One region of the Spirillospora sp. NPDC046719 genome, then DNA from elsewhere that is predicted to be linked to it. Evidence: riboswitches for the same ligand, from Rfam matches in the RefSeq annotation. Region 1 holds a riboswitch; the other holds the start of a gene.

Region 1 (5,656 bases):
CCGCGGACCCGCCCGGCCGGGTGACCATCACCTCGCCGTCGACCTCCACGCGGAGCCGGACGTCCCAGACCGGGTCGACGAACCCGATCGGCCGGATCCGGGCGGCCGGGTCGAACTCGGCGCGCCAGGCCAGCCGGTCGCCCTCGTGGACGATCTCGGCGGGCACCCGCGCCCCGCGCGCGTCACGCCGGTCGCGGAACTCCAGCGAGGCCGACAGCGCCGCGCCGCGCGGGATCCGGTCCAGCGGGTTCAGCACGTGCCCGTCCAGGCGGGCGCGGCCGCCGCGCGTCTCCAGCCGGGTCACGACGGCGGCGGGCCGCAGTTCCCCGAGCGGGTACAGGTGGAAGCCGAGGTCGGTGACGTCGAGGACGCGGCGGCCGAGGTCCCCGCGCGGCGGGCTCCCGCCCCAGAAGACCCGGCCGTCCCGCTCCACCAGCCGGGCGTGCAGGTCGGACCGCCGGCCGGGCAGGTACTCGGCCGCCGCCAGCGCCCCCGCCCGGTCGCCCTCCCTGATCAGGAACGCGGCGATCGCGGCGAGCGGGTTGGCCGTCTCGAACACCACCGGGTCCAGCCCGGCCAGGTAGCCGGCCGCGAGGTCCAGGAACCTGGCCCGGTACACCGGGTCGCGGTCCCGCAGCTCGCGCAGGTAGAGCAGCAGGTCGTGGTTGACGAACTTGGCGTCCTTGGCGCGCTTCAGCCCGTCCGCGCCGCGCAGCTCGAACAGCATGTCGATGCGCCGGTGGATCTCCAGCCGGTCGGCGAAGTTGGCCAGCTCGTCCCGGCGGTTGGAGATCGACGGCTTCGCCCGCCGGTCCTGGACCAGCCAGTTGTAGACCCGGTGCGGGATCAGGGCCATGCGCGCGGCGGCCGTGTACGCCTCCGCGCTGAACAGCAGGTCCTCGTAGTGGAGCCGTTCGACGAAGCGCAGCGCGCCGTCCTCCAGGAAGCCCCGGCGGTAGAGCTTGTTCGTCGACAGGGTGTCGTAGAGCAGGTCGGGGTTCTCCTCCAGCGACCCGTACACGGCGCTGCGCTCGTAGAGCCACGGGTACCAGGGCCGGACCCGGTCCTTCGAGCCCTTCGGCACGTCCAGGAAGACCCGGTCGCAGAGCCCGGAGACCAGGTCGGCGCCGGTCTCCTGCGCGGCGGAGAGCAGGTTGAGGCAGGCGTGCCGGTCCAGCAGGTCGTCGCTGTCGAGGAACATCACGTACCGGCCGTCCGACCGCTCGACGCCGACGTTGCGCGGGCGGCCGCAGCCTCCGGAGTTGACGGGCAGGTGCACCGCCCCGACCCGGCCGGGGTGCGCCGCGGCGAGCCGGTCCGCGGCCTCGCCGGTGCCGTCGGTGCTCGCGTCGTCGACGATCACCGTCTCGACGCCGCCCAGCGACTGCCCGAGCGACGAGGCGACCGCCCGCGGGAGCCGGGCGGCGTCGTTGTAGGCGATCACCACCACGCTCACATCCGGGCGCACCCGCATGGGCATCCCCCTCCGCTCCTCCGGCGTGTCAGGGGTTCCTTTCCAGCAAGGAGGCGTCAAGGGCCAACTCAGATCAAAAGCTGTCAATGCTTAGCATTACCCGACAGGTCGCGGCAGACCACCTGGGAACGCCAAAGGCGCCCGGTCGAGGACCGGGCGCCTTCCTTCCGCACGAATCAGATCATTCGCCTGCGGGACGGATCATCGGGACTTGGCGTAGTCGGGGTATCCGTAGCCGACGACTTCGGACTTGTCGCGGATCTTTTCCTTGACGGCGTTGTCGGTGTTGCCCTCGATCGTGGTGATCGTTCCGTTGCCGTTGTCCTTGACGACGAGGCCGACGTGGTCGATGTCGTCGATCCCGCCGCGGGACCCGTTCTGCCAGTCGAAGAACACGACCGCGCCGGGCCTGGCGGTGTCGCCCCAGCGGTGGGCCTTCTCGAACCAGGAGGCGTGCTGGACGGTGTAGGCGTCCCAGCCCATGTTCTTCACGCCCGTCTGCGCGCTGAGCCACGACACGAACATGTCGCACCACTCGGCGCCCCGGTAGTCGCCGACGCTGCCGCCGTCGCGCCGGGCGGTCACCGCGGCGTGCGGGGTGGAGGCGTACCAGTCCGCGTACTTGGTCGAGCCGTTGCGGCTTTCGCTCTCGCCGACCTGCGACTTCGCCAGCTTGATCACGGTGGACGCGGCGACCGTGCGGGACGCGGACCGGGTCGCCTTGCGGGGCGCGTGCTCGGTCCCGGAGCGCTCGGACACCACGCTCTCGCGGTGCTGAGCGGCGGCCTGGGCGGGCGTCTCGGCGGACGCCGTGCCCCCGGCCAGGGGGTTGAAGATCGCCAGTCCGACCGCGCCGGCCATCACACCCGCCACGGCGACGCCCACGGCCCGGTCCTCGGGGCTCATGCGGGCGAGCGCGGCGCGGGAGGCGGCGCCGGTGAGGCGCCCGCTCAGCCGGGGGGCGAAGTTCTTGGTAAAACGATCGAAACGACCGGTCATGCAGGGAATCTCCTTGTCTCCCATGACGCCTACCGGGTTAGCTGACGGATTCGGGCATGGAAGAGCCCTACGGCGCGGCCTGACGGACGCGCCGATTCACCCCTGGAACCTTGGGTCCCCGGCTCCGTCCGGTCGGGTGGACCTGGACGGACTCGGCCTCGCACCGCGGGACGCGGTGCCGGATATTCGGATGTATCTCAGCGACTGATCTCGAGGGGGCGCGCATATGCGGCGCGCGTCGCGTGCGGATTCCGCTCAGCGACCCTCGGCCGCGCATGGAAGCGGCCGGCGTGCAACGCATGGAACGCGCTGCTTGATTCGTGCAAGAAGGTACCAACACTCACAAGAAAAGCAAACCGGCCGCAAAAGGATCTTTTGCCTGCTCAACGCCGTTGCGCCCCCGCTTCAACGACCGCCCCCGGCCGGACCTTGCCGATCTTTCTCCGGACGGCCCGGAACCCTTACGGCATAGGGGATTCCCGCCACCGCCCCCCGGCCCGGGAAAGGTAAAATGATCAAAAGGCGCGGGACGCTTCCGCCCTTCACGGCCCGCCCGCGAGCCGCGGCGCAGATCACACGGACCGCGCCGCTCCCCCGCCGATGTGGCCTACGTCACCCCGGTTCGCGGTGGGCCTGACCTGCCGAAGATCACTCCACGTACAGGGCGAATATCGTGGTGTCGTCGGCCGCCCGGTCGTGCTCCATCCGCGCGAGCACCTCGTCCAGCGCCAGTTCCGGCCCCGACGAGGAATCCCGCAGAATGCCGGTGAGCCGATCGATCCGCTCATCGAGATCGGTGTCCCGGCGCTCCACGAGGCCGTCGGTGTAAAGGAACAGCAGATCCCCCGGCCGCAGTTCCGTGGAGATCGTCGTGTATTCCCAATCCGGCAGCGCGCCGAGCATCGGGTCGCGATAGACCTCCAGCGGCTCGGCGTGCCCGTCCCGCACCAGGATCGGCGGCAGATGCCCCGCGCACGTCCACTCCATGACGCGCCGGTCCGGCCGGTAATGGCCCACGATCGCCGTGCCGGTCGCCGGCGGGTGCATGCTGCCGACCAGCTCGTTGAGCCAGCCCACGAGCTGCCCCGCCGACTCCCCGGTGCACGACAGCCCGAGCAGCCCGTTGCGGCTGCGCGCCATCGACGCCGCCGCCGGGAGGCCGTGCCCCGCCGCGTCCCCGATCGCGAACAGCGCCCGCCCGTCCGGCATCGCGCGGGTGGCGAACCAGTCCCCGCCGATCCGCGCCGTGCTCTCCGCCGCCAGCGCCCGGATCGCCACCCGCAGCCCCGGCAGCCGCTCGACCTCGCCCTCGTCCGGCAGGATCGCCCGGCGCAGCGTCACCGCCACCTTGCGCTCCTGGGCCGTCCGCGCCTGCTGCTTGAGCATCTGCCGGCGCGTCTCCGCCAGCGCCCGCTCCACCCCGCGGCGCCGCGTGATGTCCTGCGAGACGATGTTGATCGACACCGGCAGCCCGGAGTCGTCCAGCACCGGCTCGGCGAACACCCACAGATGCCGCGGCGTACCGTCCTTGCCGATCACCCGGTGCTCGGCCTCCACCGGCTCCCGGCGGGAGAACATCGTCTGGACGGCCTCCTCGACCAGCGGCAGGTCGTCGTCGGCGACCACCTTCGGCAGGTCGTGCGGCGCCGGCGGCACCTCGTCCGGACCCAGCCCGTAGTTCGCCAGCATCTGCGGCGTCCAGTCCGCCTGCCCGGTGACCAGGTCCCACTCGCCGAACCCGATCAGCGCCAGCCGCTCCACCCGCTCCAGCCGCCGCGCGCTGCGGTCCTCCCCGGTGTGGTACCGCCAGGTGAGGCACACGCCCGTCGTCGTCCGGACGCACCGCGCGCTCATCCGCGACGACCGCGACAGCCCGCCCTGGACGGTCGAGTACATGATCGAGTCGCGGTCCAGGGGCGGCCCGCCCTCCAGCACCGCGACGTAGTCCTCGAACAGGCCGCTGAGCGCCGCTCCCGGATCCGTCCGCAGCAGCCGCTCCCCCGCCAGATCCTCGGGGCCCCGCCCGAACAGGTCCCGCGCGGCCTTGTTCAGCTCGGCGTACAGGAAGTCCTGCACCTCGCCGTCCGCGTCCCGCACCGGCACCAGGTGGGCCGCCGAGTCCAGCGCCCCGTCGAGCAGCCCCCGCGCCACCGGATCCTCGGGCAGCCCCTCGATGATCGCGGCGTCGCCCCCGGTGTCCTCGGCCGCCAGGCGGTGCAGGAGGTCCTCGGCCTCGGAGACCACGCCCCGCCGGTCGGTGTCCTCAGCGCGCGGCGGCCGGCGTCCCGCCACCACCGCGCCCTCGGCTCCCGCGCCGCCGCCCTGGACGACCATGGCCGCCGCCTCCGGCAGCTCCATCTCCAGGTCACGCGCCAGCCAGATGAGGTGCTGCAGCGCCTCGCCGGGCGGCACCCCGAGCCGCCGGGCCAGCATCACCCGCGCCTCGGCCAGCACCGCACGGTCGTGCGCCGCCCCCCGCAGGCCCTCGAGGTCCGCCGCGTGCACTCCAGGCGTCCCCCACGTGCCGTCCGCTTCCGACACCCCAGTCCCCCGTTCGGCGTTTTCATGCCCTGGGAGAAAAAAGCTACATACGTCGGCGAAGGTCCGTTCGCCACCATCTTCGTTACCAGTCCGGATCTTTACCCGGCTTTTTCGTTTCGCCCTAATACGACCGCTTTCACTGACCGTCCGGAGACGATCCCCTACCCACGCCTGTGACCTGCATCACAGCATTCGCGAGCGCCGTCACGCACCCCGCCGCGGCCTCCGCGGACGTCCCCTCCGGATGCAGCGTCAGCACCACGACGATCTTGCCGTCCACCACCCCGGTCGTGTGCAGCGCGGGCCGCCCGAGCCCCAGCTCCGCCGGCGCGGGCCGCCGGTCCGGCACGTCCTCGAACCCCGACCACCCCTGCTTCACCGCCGACGGCCCCGCCTCCGCGATACCGAAGACCTGGTCGAACCCGTCCGCACCCCTTTTCGCCATCCGCCCCAACTGCTCCAGCACGAACCGCCCCTCCGGCACCGCCACCGCATGCCGATAGACCCGCACCACGTCCCCGGCGCTCATCCCCGTGTACCCCCACCACCCGGGCATGCCGGCGGGCGGCGGCACCGTCTCCCGCAACCCGGCCCGCCGCACCATCCGCTCGACGATCTCGGCCCGCCCGCCCCGCTCCCACA
Region 2 (5,656 bases), on a different contig from region 1:
AGGAGGGAGCGGGTTCGGAACCGACGACCCAGACCCGACCCTGACACGTGGCCAACGAGTGAATCGTCACCCGGAGTTCCCCCGCACGACCCCGCAATCGGCCCATCGGCCACCTCCGGCCAAGCTCGCGAGACGGAAAAGGAACCCGACCCGATGATCTGAGTCCGGAAGGCTCCGGACCCGGCAACCCAACGCATGCAGTTCGAGGGCCCAACCCGTGCCTGTGCAGCGGACGGCTGCATCCCCGCGGTCATCAACCACGGACGAGGGAGGACGGAGTGGAAACAGCCACACTCGATTTCGGGCTGAGCGACGAGGAGATCAGGTTGCTCGCCCAGATCGCCAGCGGTGTCACCGCTGATGTGGCGGCGCGCAAGCTGGAACTGAGCGCACGGACCTTGCGCCGCAGGTTGCGGAACATCTGCGACCGGCTGGAGGTCAACACCCCTATCGAGGCCGTGGTGTGGGCGGCCAGAAGGCAGCTCATCTAGCGCGACCCGACGACGCCCGTCAGGGGACGGCGGGCGTCATCACCCGGAAACCAGCCCGACCGGAAGCAAGTCCACAGCGATACGAACTCGTCCGACCCCGCAGCGGCGGCGCCCTACGCCCGGCAGGTAGGTCCCTGCAAGAGCGCAGCGCCGCCGCGGACGCAGTTCACATCACCCTGCACCGGGCTGTCTGGTGCCGGCTCTCCAGCCGGCGCCCGCCGCTGCCGTGTGTTCTGCGGCCATCGGCTCTGCTGCCGACGCGTCTCTAGGGCGTCTGTTGTGCGGGCGTCTGCCGGGCACTCAGGCGACGCGGACCACGCCGGCGATCGGCCGACCGGCCAGGGACGCGATGCGGACGACGTCGCCGGTGTGCGGCGCGTGGATCATCTTGCCGCCGCCCACGTACATCCCCATGTGGTGCAGGTCGGAGTAGAAGAAGATCAGGTCGCCCGGCTGCATCTGGCTCTCCGAGACGTGGGTCCCGGCGTTCCACTGGCTGCCGGTGTAGTGCGGCAGGTTGATGCCGACCTGCTTGTAGGCCCACATCGTCAGCCCCGAGCAGTCGAACGTGGTCGGCCCCGCGGCGCCCCAGACGTAGGGGCTGCCGAGCTTACTCATCGCGTACCGCAGCGCCTCTGCGGCCTTGCCCTCGCCGATGACGGGCAGCTTCGCCAGCAGGGACGGGTCCTTCTTGACGGCCTTGCCGCGGACCTTCTCGTAGGCGGAGGTGACCTTCTTCTTCTGCGCGGTGAGCTGCGCCTTCAGCTGCGTGACCTGCTGGGCGCGCTCCTCGGCGGACTTGCGCGCGCGCTGGGCGGACTGCATCGCCTGCATGAGGCCGAGGACCTGCGTGCTGTCCTGGGTGGCGAAGTAGTTGAGGGTGGCGGCGCGGTCGAGGACGACCTGCGGGTCCTGGGCGGAGATGAACGAGACCGTGGGGTCGGTGCCGCCCTGCATGTAGCTCGTGGCGGCGAGGCTGCCGACCTTCTCGCGCAGGCCCTCCAGGGACTTCTGCTGGCGCTCGGCGTTGCCGGCGGCGACCTTGGCCGCCTGCTGCGACTGCTCCAGCTTCACCTTCAGGCCGTTGTACTGCTCGGTGAGCTTCTCCAGCTGGTCCGCCAGCTTGAACGCCTGGTCCTTGAGCTCCTTGGCCGACGGGTCAGGGTCGGCGTGCGCCATCGAGAGCGAATGCGGGACCACCACGTGGGGCGTGATGGAAAGGGCGACGAGCGCGCCGGCGATCGTGAGCGCCCGGACACGGAAACGAGCCGTCCGCACCAAATCTCCTCTCCTCGTCCGCCTACCGAGTTAGCTGACGGGTTCGGGCCGGAGCAGCCCGTCCGCTGGGCGCGCGCGCATCCCTCCACGCGGCTGCGGATTCACCCCAGACGGCATCGGCTCAGGGTGCTCCCCCGAACGCTCCGAAAGTGGGTCCCCGGCTCCTCGGGGCGCTGGTTGCGGCCCGTGGACTCGGCGGTCCGGCCTCCGCTTCGCGGAAGGCCGACGTCAGAGCGGGACACTAACGGAAGCGCCATTGGATGCCAACCAGAACATGCGAATTCGCAGGTCGTGGCGGACGGTACGGGGGGTAAGCGGCGGTTGCGGACGCGCCGCTCCGGCCCGCCGCGGCGCCCGCCGACCGGCACCTGTCAAGCCCCGGGCCACCCCCGGCCAGACCCGGAGCGCCCCTCGACCAGACCCGGAGCGCCCCTCGGCCACGTCCCGGAGCAGCCCCGGACAGGTGCCGGGTGGCCGCCGGTGGCCAGGGACGGGCGGCGAGTTCGGTAATCTCGCCTGTTTGTGGAAGTCGTGATCAGGCGTGCGCGCACCGCCGACGTTCAGGGGATCCGCAGGCTGGTCGATCTGTACGCGGGATCGGGCCGTCGCCTGCTCAAGAAATCGACGGTGAAGCTCTATGAGGACGTCCAGGAGTTCTGGGTCGCCGAGGACGTCCAGGGCGCCGGGCCAGGGGAGTCCGGGCCCATCGTCGCCTGCGGGGCGCTGCACGTGATGTGGGAGGACCTGGCGGAGGTCCGCTCGGTCGCGGTGGACAAGGGGTACGGCGGCCGCGGGCTCGGGCACCGCATCGTCTCCAGGCTCCTGGAGACGGCACGGGAACTCGGCGTCCGGCGGGTTTTCTGTCTTACCTTCGAAGTGGAGTTCTTCGCACGGCACGGCTTTCAGCAGATCCTGGGTACTCCGGTGGCGCCCGAGGTGTACGAGGAACTCCTCCGCTCCTACGACGAAGGCGTGGCAGAGTTCTTGGACCTCGACAGGGTCAAGCCCAATACGTTGGGCAACACACGGATGTTGCTTCGCCTGGAGGACTGACCCCACATGAGCGATTCCCCCAACCGCGGCCGGCCTTACGGGTCGTCGCAGGGGCCGGGCTCGTACGGCCCGCCGCCCCCCTACCAGGGTCCCCCGCAATGGCAGCAGCCCGAGCGGCAAGGCCAGGCTCAGCCGCCCGCACAGCAGTGGCAGTCACAGCAGCCGCAACAGCCCCAACAGCAGCAATGGCAGCAGCAACAGCAATGGCAACAGCAGCAGCCATCGCAACAGCAGTGGCAGGAACCCCAGCAGGACCAGTGGGGGCAGCCCTCGTACGAGTCCTATGAGCCGTCCTACGACCAGTACGGCGGTTCCTCGGGCGGTGACATGCCGCTGGCGCCGATCCTGCGGCGCGCGGGGGCCCGCCTCATCGACAACACGCTCGTGGCGGCCTTCGGCTTCGCGCTCGTCCTCCCCATCACGGTCGGCGCGTTCGGGCTGGGCAAGCCCGGGAGCAAGACGGAGGACGACGGCGGCATCTGGAACTGGCCGATCATCTTCACGCTGTTCGCCGTCCTGTCGGTCCTGCCGTTCATCTACGAGGCCGTACAGCTGTCGATGTGGGGCCGGACGTTCGGCAAGCGCTTCTTGGGCATCGGCGTCGTCCAGGCCCGTCCGGCCGGGAACCAGCTGACGACGACGCAGGCCGTGTGGCGGGCCGCCATCACCCACGTGGGATACCAGCTCGGCGTCTTCTTCTTCCTCGTCCTCGCCGTGATGGTGTGGCAGTACTTCGCCTACGGGATGCTGCTGGTCTGGGCGGGCGCGCTCATGGCGTACCTGTGGGCCATCTGGGACCAGCCCCTCCACCAGGCCCTGCACGACCGCGTCGCCGGCACCCTCGTCATCGACGAGCGCGCGGGATACGGCGAGTACGCCGAGTACGCGGAGTAGGTCCGCGATGGCGACTCCCCGAACGCCCGCGCAGGGGTCGGACGAGCCGTCCGGGACCGGGAGCGCCCTCCCGGGCGGCGAATCTGCGCTGTACGGCCACCCCGCCGATGACCTCGCCGATGACCTCGCCGATGACCTCGCCGATGACCTTGTCGATGGCCCTGCCGATGACCCTGTGGAGGGCGTCGCGGGGGAGGACCCGGCGCTCGCCGAACCCGGGCAGCGCCTGCTGGCGCGCATCGTCGACACCCTCGTGGTCGGCCTGCCCGTCATCATCGTCGTGAAGGAGTTCGTGTCCGGCCACGAGCTGGACGTCGTCGCACCGCCCGCCGTGGCGGGCTGCATGCTGCTGTACGAGGCCGTGCAGCTCGCCCTGTGGGGGCAGACCCTCGGCAAGCGCTTCGCGGGGATCCAGGTCGTCCCGGACCCGTCCGTCCCTGAGGGCGCCCTCACGGGCGCGGAACGGACCGCGGCCCCTGAAACCTTCGGCGGTGCGTCTGAGGGCGGATACGGCCGTCCGAGCGTCCTGCGGGCCGTGTTGCGGGCCGCTGTGTACTCCGTGCCGATCGCGCTGCGGCCCGTCCACATTCTCGGCCTTCTGGCGAGCCTGTTCTGGGTGGCGAACGCCGGGTTCATATACGAGGGGACGCACCGCAGGGCCGTCCATGACAGGCTCGCCGGCACCCTGGTCGTAAAACGCCGCACGCCCTGATTCACCGGCGTTTGCGGCGCTCTCGGAGTTGGCGGCGCGCCGTCCCGGGCGTGTCCGGCCCCGGCGCGCGCTGATCACGTCGAGCGCGCGCACAGGGCGCCGCGCGGCTTTGCCCCGGCCCTGCGGGCCGCAGGGCTTTGGGGAGATCCTCGCGCCGTTTCGGACACCGGACTTCGCCGGGCAATGCCAGCTCGTTCCCGGCGCGTTCAGGTTACGGGCGGGATTCCCGGAGGATGTGTCTCGTGCCGGAAGGTCCCTCCGGTTTGGAGTTGCTTCCCGGCGCGCACGGAGTCGGCGTTCATTGGCCCGCCGCACTTAGTCGGGATGGGACGCCGTCTCGCGTCGACCGGGGCACCGAGGCGGAATCTGCCGCTTATCCCCCGATTTCGGGATGGACTGGTATCGGCGGGGTGACGCTCCGCCATCCCGCCGCCAGTTCCCGAGCGCCGGAAGGCAACAGATTTTCGTCCCGGCATCGCGACCCGTAATCCCTCGACATCCGCCGGTAGCGGCGCCGCGGTCCCGGTCGGCCGCGCTCCGGGCCGGTCTGCCGGGTATTCCGGGCGCGTGCCCCGGTTAGTGCCGTTACGGCAGGGCTAATCGTCGGCAAGCGGTGCGGGTGTGCCCACCCTGTTAAGGTCCCGGTGGAACCTTTTTCAGTCGAGGTCCCCTCGACGGAATGCCTCGGCGCCCCGATACCTGGTCCAATGCGCCTTCGCCGGCCCAGGTCAGCGCGGTGCGCCGTGACGCCGGTCACCCCGAAATCCGCCGCCCTGTCCGTCCCCGGTAATTGAACGGCGCCCCATCCGCCCGGCCCGCGCCGCCCTCCGCGCACCGGTGGTCAAGCCGTTACCGGCCGCCAAGGGATGTTCATCCTCGACTTGAATTGTCATCCGCAGACTTCCCGGTATATCTTTGTCAACCGAATGCATAGTTTGCTCCAGCCGAAAGGTCTGTCCCCATGGCACAGAAGGTTCAGGTGCTTCTCGTCGACGACCTCGACGGTGGCGAGGCGGACGAGACCGTAGCGTTCTCGATCGACGGCGCCTCCTACGAGATCGACCTCAGCGGCGCCAACGCTAAGAAGCTGCGGGATTCTCTGCTGCCGTTCGTGGAGAAGTCGCGCAAGGCCGGCACGGTCAACAAGCGGCGCCGCCCGCGCGGCGCGTCCAGCCGCGAGCGCAGTGCCGAGATCCGCGCCTGGGCCAAGAACAATGGCATCAAGGTC

The links. Region 1 has a riboswitch for cyclic di-AMP ahead of ABZ914_RS04760 (CHAP domain-containing protein). Riboswitches for the same ligand answer to the same signal wherever they lie in the genome.
Region 2: linked by a shared signal. The riboswitch ahead of ABZ914_RS17830 (C40 family peptidase) and the one ahead of ABZ914_RS04760 (CHAP domain-containing protein) in region 1 are both predicted to bind cyclic di-AMP.

What each region holds. Positions count from the first base shown of each region.
Region 1 is NZ_JBEYYT010000015.1:50,629-56,284, reverse strand. Features, by position in the region: partial or broken gene ABZ914_RS04765 (glycosyltransferase family 2 protein) at 1-1,480, opposite strand, end outside; gene ABZ914_RS04760 (CHAP domain-containing protein) at 1,676-2,473, opposite strand; cyclic di-AMP (ydaO/yuaA leader) riboswitch at 2,486-2,641, opposite strand; gene ABZ914_RS04755 (PP2C family protein-serine/threonine phosphatase) at 3,122-5,014, opposite strand; gene ABZ914_RS04750 (serine hydrolase) at 5,151-5,656, opposite strand, start outside.
Region 2 is NZ_JBEYYT010000091.1:11,971-17,626, reverse strand. Features, by position in the region: gene ABZ914_RS17835 (LuxR C-terminal-related transcriptional regulator) at 222-491, shown strand; gene ABZ914_RS17830 (C40 family peptidase) at 792-1,769, opposite strand; cyclic di-AMP (ydaO/yuaA leader) riboswitch at 1,773-1,964, opposite strand; gene ABZ914_RS17825 (amino-acid N-acetyltransferase) at 2,292-2,822, shown strand; gene ABZ914_RS17820 (RDD family protein) at 2,829-3,716, shown strand; gene ABZ914_RS17815 (RDD family protein) at 3,724-4,428, shown strand; gene ABZ914_RS17810 (histone-like nucleoid-structuring protein Lsr2) at 5,390-5,656, shown strand, end outside.